3 regions of the Paenibacillus sp. FSL M8-0212 genome follow, and region 2 is predicted to be linked to each of the others. Evidence: a T-box and tRNA genes for the amino acid it is inferred to sense, from the RefSeq annotation. Region 2 holds a T-box; the other regions hold tRNA genes.
What was found. A T-box is a leader RNA that pairs with one kind of tRNA and senses whether it is charged. The one in region 2 lies ahead of tyrS (tyrosine--tRNA ligase), so its partner is inferred to be a tRNA-Tyr.

Region 1: it encodes a tRNA-Tyr, which carries the amino acid that the T-box ahead of tyrS (tyrosine--tRNA ligase) is inferred to sense. The anticodon was not compared.
Region 3: it encodes a tRNA-Tyr, which carries the amino acid that the T-box ahead of tyrS (tyrosine--tRNA ligase) is inferred to sense. The anticodon was not compared.

What each region holds. Positions count from the first base shown of each region.
Region 1 covers NZ_JBBORP010000001.1:2,156,613-2,158,840, forward strand. Annotated here, with positions in the region: tRNA gene MKX68_RS09585 (tRNA-Gly) at 384-454, opposite strand; tRNA gene MKX68_RS09590 (tRNA-Pro) at 465-538, opposite strand; tRNA gene MKX68_RS09595 (tRNA-Leu) at 546-624, opposite strand; tRNA gene MKX68_RS09600 (tRNA-Arg) at 642-718, opposite strand; tRNA gene MKX68_RS09605 (tRNA-Gly) at 726-800, opposite strand; tRNA gene MKX68_RS09610 (tRNA-Leu) at 811-891, opposite strand; tRNA gene MKX68_RS09615 (tRNA-Lys) at 898-973, opposite strand; tRNA gene MKX68_RS09620 (tRNA-Tyr) at 984-1,069, opposite strand; tRNA gene MKX68_RS09625 (tRNA-Thr) at 1,079-1,154, opposite strand; tRNA gene MKX68_RS09630 (tRNA-Phe) at 1,174-1,249, opposite strand; tRNA gene MKX68_RS09635 (tRNA-Asp) at 1,266-1,343, opposite strand; tRNA gene MKX68_RS09640 (tRNA-Met) at 1,370-1,443, opposite strand; tRNA gene MKX68_RS09645 (tRNA-Val) at 1,460-1,535, opposite strand; tRNA gene MKX68_RS09650 (tRNA-Glu) at 1,658-1,729, opposite strand; tRNA gene MKX68_RS09655 (tRNA-Asn) at 1,734-1,809, opposite strand; tRNA gene MKX68_RS09660 (tRNA-Ala) at 1,811-1,886, opposite strand; tRNA gene MKX68_RS09665 (tRNA-Ile) at 1,921-1,994, opposite strand; rRNA gene rrf (5S ribosomal RNA) at 2,033-2,149, opposite strand; rRNA gene MKX68_RS09675 (23S ribosomal RNA) at 2,226-2,228, opposite strand, start outside.
Region 2 covers NZ_JBBORP010000001.1:5,346,734-5,348,961, forward strand. Annotated here, with positions in the region: gene MKX68_RS23555 (Imm63 family immunity protein) at 1-198, shown strand, start outside; gene MKX68_RS23560 (DMP19 family protein) at 219-668, shown strand; T-box leader at 768-995, shown strand; gene tyrS (tyrosine--tRNA ligase) at 1,112-2,228, shown strand, end outside.
Region 3 covers NZ_JBBORP010000001.1:3,633,232-3,635,459, forward strand. Annotated here, with positions in the region: rRNA gene MKX68_RS16000 (23S ribosomal RNA) at 1-368, shown strand, start outside; tRNA gene MKX68_RS16005 (tRNA-Asn) at 435-510, shown strand; tRNA gene MKX68_RS16010 (tRNA-Ser) at 514-605, shown strand; tRNA gene MKX68_RS16015 (tRNA-Glu) at 615-686, shown strand; tRNA gene MKX68_RS16020 (tRNA-Val) at 754-829, shown strand; tRNA gene MKX68_RS16025 (tRNA-Met) at 847-920, shown strand; tRNA gene MKX68_RS16030 (tRNA-Asp) at 947-1,024, shown strand; tRNA gene MKX68_RS16035 (tRNA-Phe) at 1,120-1,195, shown strand; tRNA gene MKX68_RS16040 (tRNA-Thr) at 1,215-1,290, shown strand; tRNA gene MKX68_RS16045 (tRNA-Tyr) at 1,300-1,385, shown strand; tRNA gene MKX68_RS16050 (tRNA-Trp) at 1,392-1,465, shown strand; tRNA gene MKX68_RS16055 (tRNA-His) at 1,494-1,566, shown strand; tRNA gene MKX68_RS16060 (tRNA-Gln) at 1,589-1,663, shown strand; tRNA gene MKX68_RS16065 (tRNA-Gly) at 1,668-1,742, shown strand; tRNA gene MKX68_RS16070 (tRNA-Cys) at 1,750-1,823, shown strand; tRNA gene MKX68_RS16075 (tRNA-Leu) at 1,830-1,908, shown strand; gene MKX68_RS16080 (class I SAM-dependent methyltransferase) at 2,073-2,228, shown strand, end outside.

The DNA of each region.
Region 1 (2,228 bases), 3.2 Mb from region 2:
GCCTTCCTTTCCTTTACGGGTTAAGCGCTTAATCTACGTTAAGTTTAAGCGCCTTACCCCTAAAGGTTAAGCGCTTAATTGATATGGTATTACAGGTTAATGATTTACGCAAGCTATTTTTGTAAGCGTTTTTATAAAATGTGATGAAGAAGCTTATATCCAGGCCTTATAAGATGCGTTAGACCTGTTTCACTTGAACAGCGTCCACAATTATCAAGGACAAATTTAAAGGTGGGGAAATTTATGCATACGTGGGATACATTCTGATACATGATAAAGAGCCATATACTCTCTGAGAGCACCACGCACTAAATTGCCAATAAACCTGTGAACGCAAAAAAAGAAAGAGACGGTTAGTACCATCTCTTTCTTTTAAATATTTAAGCGGGTGATGGGAATCGAACCCACGCTATTAGCTTGGAAGGCTAAAGTTCTACCATTGAACTACACCCGCATAACAACAATCGGGATGACACGATTTGAACATGCGACCCCCTGGTCCCAAACCAGGTGCTCTACCAAGCTGAGCTACATCCCGTTATCTATACCGGCGAGAGGACTCGAACCTCCACGGTTTCCCACTCGATTTTGAGTCGAGCGCGTCTGCCATTCCGCCACGCCGGCAAAATATGAAGTTATAATGGCGCGCCCTGAGAGATTCGAACTCCCGGCCTTTTGATTCGTAGTCAAACGCTCTATCCAGCTGAGCTAAGGGCGCAAAATATTGGAGCGGAAGACGGGAATCGAACCCGCGACCCTCGCCTTGGCAAGGCGATGCTCTACCGCTGAGCCACTTCCGCAAATAAGGGATGCGCGTGGAGGGACTTGAACCCCCACGTCAAAGACGCTAGATCCTAAGTCTAGTGCGTCTGCCAATTCCGCCACACGCGCATATAATGGTGAGTCATGAAGGGCTCGAACCTTCGACACCCTGATTAAAAGTCAGGTGCTCTACCAACTGAGCTAATGACTCATAGAAAAACTGGTGGAGGATGATGGATTCGAACCACCGAACCCGTACGGGAGCAGATTTACAGTCTGATGCGTTTGGCCACTTCGCTAATCCTCCAGGATTACATGGTGCCGGCGAGAGGACTTGAACCCCCAACCTACTGATTACAAGTCAGTTGCTCTACCAGTTGAGCTACACCGGCGTATTAAAGGTGTTATATATGGTGGCTCGGGACGGAATCGAACCGCCGACACGAGGATTTTCAGTCCTCTGCTCTACCGACTGAGCTACCGAGCCTTACTAAATCAAAAAATGGCGGAACCGACGGGATTCGAACCCGCGATCTCCTGCGTGACAGGCAGGCATGTTAGGCCAACTACACCACGGTTCCAGATCACTTTCTCAAGGAAAGTATAATTGCGGGGGCAGGATTTGAACCTGCGGCCTTCGGGTTATGAGCCCGACGAGCTACCGGGCTGCTCCACCCCGCGTCGTTATAAAGTTATATGGTGGAGGCTGAGGGGATCGAACCCCCGACCCTCTGCTTGTAAGGCAGATGCTCTCCCAGCTGAGCTAAGCCTCCATATTATGACCCGTAGGGGGTACTCTCACTTCGTTCGAGACTGCGAAGCTGTTGCTAACGAAGTACATCCTCCGACGAACCTTTGGGATTCTCATCCCTTTTTGAAGCAATAGGTATTGCTATGACCCGTAGGGGATTCGAACCCCTGTTACCTCCGTGAAAGGGAGGTGTCTTAACCCCTTGACCAACGGGCCTTACTGGCTCCCCGAACAGGGCTCGAACCTGTGACAACTCGATTAACAGTCGAGTGCTCTACCAACTGAGCTATCAGGGAATGGTGGAGCCAAGCGGGATCGAACCGCTGACCTCCTGCTTGCAAGGCAGGCGCTCTCCCAGCTGAGCTATGGCCCCATACTCTGGTGTATTTCTTGTTGTGGTCTTGCTATGGGCCCTGGTGGACTCGAACCACCGGCCTCACCCTTATCAGAGGTGCGCTCTAACCAACTGAGCTAAGGGCCCTTATCAATTTTCGAAAAAAAATACCCCAATGGGGTTTCGCTTGGCGGCGTCCTACTCTCCCAGGACCCTGCGGTCCAAGTACCATCGGCGCTAGAGGGCTTAACGGTCGTGTTCGGGATGGGTACGTGTGGAACCCCTCCGCCATCGCCACCAAACGCGTAGCTTACATTTCAGAGTGTTGTTCTCTGAAAACTAGATTCGAAACGAAACATGCGAATTACAACTTGCTAATTG
Region 2 (2,228 bases):
GATATTATTTTCACCGCGACGCATGTAGGGTTGTTGGAAAGATATGGCGTGGATAATAAACAGACGCATTTGAACTACACAAATGAAGTGATGAATGAACTAAACAGGGGTGTTCAGGAAGCCTTCCAGCAGATCGGTGATCCGTACTTACATTGGTATCAGACGGGTAAACGTCAGGAGTTAGAGGGCATGAAATAAATAAAAATGAGGTGTGTTACATGAGCGAGCAAGATATTAATGATGTATGGTATGACTATGCTGTGTTATTTGTCGAAAAAAAGAATAAATCTGAACAGGGCTGGGCTTCGTTGACTTCGAACGAGCAGGATATTGCTGCTTTATGGCTGTTAGAGGCGGATGTCTTTAATGGCGGTTTTATTCAGTTTTTCTGTAACTGGGGGGAAGAGGTATACCGTTACGCGTTGCGGGCATTACATACCATTGGTGCGACTCAAGTCGTGGAGATTATAACGTCAGCATACGGCTGCATGGAGCATCTGAAAGAGGATGAAAGGCTTACTGAACTGTGGGATATTCCTAAATTACTGACAAAGGAACAAGAGGACCAGTTAGATGCGCTGGATCAGCAATTTTGGAATAATGAGGATCAGATTGCGGAGACAGCCTATGGTTATTATCACGGAAAATTGAACATGATGATTATATAATCTGGTTTTAATTATGCATCCGTTGTTCTGTTCAAAGATTGCATACTTGGTCTTGCAATGACTGAAACGTTCGGCTATACTTGCTATAAATTGAATACATGAATCACGTTGATAGAGCGCAGTAGCGGCTTTGTCCCTGTTACAGAAAGTCAGGGGTTGATGGAACCTGATACATACAAGGGCTGCGAATTACACTCTGGAGTACTTGGGTAATGCCAAGCGGATGGGCAAACGATATATTGCCAAAAGTGGTATGGATAACGTGTTAAGATCACGTGTTGTCCATGCAATTTGGGTGGTACCACGGTTATGATAATCGTCCCTGTGTCTAATGAAGACAAGGAGGCGATTTTTTTGTGTCCAAAAAAGCCGCTCCAGCGTGTAATTTCGTAATTTAACGTAGATCATGACTGAATCTTGAGGATAGAAAAGGGGTTATACGAATGAATATTATTGATGAACTACAGTGGCGTGACGCCATTAACCAACAGACGGATGCAGAGGGGCTACGTGAATTGACTGAAACGAAATCCGTTTCTTTGTACTGCGGCGTTGACCCTACGGGGGATAGCATGCATATCGGACATCTCATTCCCTTCATGATGCTGAAACGTTTTCAACTGGCAGGACATCGTCCGGTTATTTTGATTGGTGGAGCTACAGGCACGATTGGTGACCCAAGTGGTCGTCAGGCAGAGCGTTCTCTGCAAACGATGGAGCAAGTGCAGGAGAATGTGGATGCGCTGACAGCGCAGATGAAGAAGTTGTTCGTAACAGACGGTGATAATCAGGTTCGCATGGTGAACAACTACGATTGGACACACAAAATCAATGTCATTGAATTCTTACGTGACTACGGCAAAAACTTTAACCTCAACACGATGCTTGCTAAGGATGTAGTTGCGAGCAGACTGGAAGGCGGAATCTCGTTCACCGAGTTTTCATACCAGATTCTTCAATCTCTCGACTACCTGCACCTGTTCCAAAATGAAGATGTACAGCTTCAAATCGGCGGTTCTGATCAATGGGGGAATATCACGAGTGGTCTTGATCTGATTCGTAAAAAAGAAGGATCTGAAGCGAAGGCGTACGGTCTGACCATTCCGCTCATGCTCAAATCCGACGGTACGAAATTTGGTAAAACAGCTGGCGGCGCAATCTGGCTTGATCCGAACAAAACGACACCATTTGAATTCTACCAGTTCTGGGCAAATACAGATGACCGTGATGTGATCAAATACCTGAAATACTTTACCTTCCTGAGCAAAGAAGAAATCGAAGCTTTGGCTGAAAAGGTAGAGACAGAGCCGCATAGACGTGAAGCACAGAAAGCACTAGCGGAAGAAATGACAAAATTTGTTCACGGCGAAGAAATGCTCGAACAGGCTAAGCGTATTACAGCGGCGCTGTTCAGTGGTGATATCCGTTCCCTGACAGCAGATGAAATCGAGCAGGGCTTCAAGGAAATGCCAACATTCGAAACGGACGGTGAAGCGAAAAATATCGTCGACTGGCTCGTAGATCTGGGTCTGGAGCCATCCAAACGCCAGGCGCGTGAGG
Region 3 (2,228 bases), 1.7 Mb from region 2:
GGGCTGAAGTAGGTCCCAAGGGTTGGGCTGTTCGCCCATTAAAGCGGTACGCGAGCTGGGTTCAGAACGTCGTGAGACAGTTCGGTCCCTATCTGTCGTGGGCGTAGGAAATTTGAGAGGAGCTGTCCTTAGTACGAGAGGACCGGGATGGACGTACCGCTGGTGTACCAGTTGTTCCGCCAGGAGCACCGCTGGGTAGCTATGTACGGACGGGATAAACGCTGAAAGCATCTAAGCGTGAAGCCCCCCTCAAGATGAGATTTCCCAGTATGTAAGACCCCTTGAAGACGACGAGGTAGATAGGCTGGGGGTGGAAGTGCAGCAATGCATGGAGCTGACCAGTACTAATCGGTCGAGGGCTTATCCAATAGCAAGTTGTAATTGGCGTGTTTCGTTTCGAATCTAGTTTTCAGAGAATGATCTCTGAAGCATATTCCCTGATAGCTCAGTTGGTAGAGCACTCGACTGTTAATCGAGTTGTCACAGGTTCGAGCCCTGTTCGGGGAGCCATATGGAGAGGTGTCCGAGCTGGCCGAAGGAGCACGATTGGAAATCGTGTAGGCGTCACAAGCGTCTCGAGGGTTCGAATCCCTCTCTCTCCGCCATAATATTAAGGCCCGTTGGTCAAGGGGTTAAGACACCTCCCTTTCACGGAGGTAACAGGGGTTCGAATCCCCTACGGGTCATAATAACTTCAAAAAAAGAAGTTGATTTTTACAACAAGATTATGGTATGATCATAAATGTGTTGTTCGGAGGCTTAGCTCAGCTGGGAGAGCATCTGCCTTACAAGCAGAGGGTCGGGGGTTCGATCCCCTCAGCCTCCACCATATAACTTTTATAACGACGCGGGGTGGAGCAGCCCGGTAGCTCGTCGGGCTCATAACCCGAAGGCCGCAGGTTCAAATCCTGCCCCCGCAATTATACTTTCCTTGAGAAAGTGATCTGGAACCGTGGTGTAGTTGGCCTAACATGCCTGCCTGTCACGCAGGAGATCGCGGGTTCGAATCCCGTCGGTTCCGCCATTTAATCTTTACATGAGGCAAACTGTTCACTACATCTGCTGTATGGCACTGATGCCCTATATAAAGTGTAAGGAATTAAGATTAGACTTTATTATGGCTCGGTAGCTCAGTCGGTAGAGCAGAGGACTGAAAATCCTCGTGTCGGCGGTTCGATTCCGTCCCGAGCCACCATTTTAAAACAATTTAATACGCCGGTGTAGCTCAACTGGTAGAGCAACTGACTTGTAATCAGTAGGTTGGGGGTTCAAGTCCTCTCGCCGGCACCATGTAATCCTGGAGGATTAGCGAAGTGGCCAAACGCATCAGACTGTAAATCTGCTCCCGTACGGGTTCGGTGGTTCGAATCCATCATCCTCCACCAGTTTTTAGGGGCATAGTTTAAAGGTAGAACAACGGTCTCCAAAACCGTTGGTGTGGGTTCAATTCCTGCTGCCCCTGCCAATTAACTTTTAGAAAATAACCTTTTGTGGCGATCGTGGCGAAGTGGTTAACGCACCGGTTTGTGGATCCGGCATTCGGGGGTTCAATTCCCCTCGATCGCCCCTTTGTTTTTTCATTTTTTATTGGGGATTAGCCAAGCGGTAAGGCAACGGACTTTGACTCCGTCATGCATAGGTTCAAATCCTATATCCCCAGCCATTATGCGGACGTGGCTCAGCGGTAGAGCATCGCCTTGCCAAGGCGAGGGTCGCGGGTTCGATTCCCGTCGTCCGCTCCAAAAATATGGCGCCATAGCCAAGTGGTAAGGCACAGCTCTGCAAAAGCTTTATCCCCAGTTCGAATCTGGGTGGCGCCTCCAGCATATGCCGGCGTGGCGGAATGGCAGACGCGCTCGACTCAAAATCGAGTGGGAAACCGTGGAGGTTCGAGTCCTCTCGCCGGTATATTGAATAGCCCTACATGTTGCTTATGCAATGTGTAGGGCTATTTTTATTTTATATGAAACGATTTATGTGCAGTAAGAAAATCTAGAGTTAAAGATTGACGTATGATTATATAAAGTATATTGTAGATAAGTAAAGTCTTTAATGTAGAGGAGTGAAGTAGAGTGACTAATGGAAAAAATGTATCGGATACCGATCTGTTATTTGATCTTTCTGTATGGGAAGAGGCATGGAAGAATCGTCCGAGAAGTTCAAATTATTATAAGAAAAGCGTCCCCTCTAATACAGAAGAAGCATTTGAGCGGTGGGCCAGAGATTAT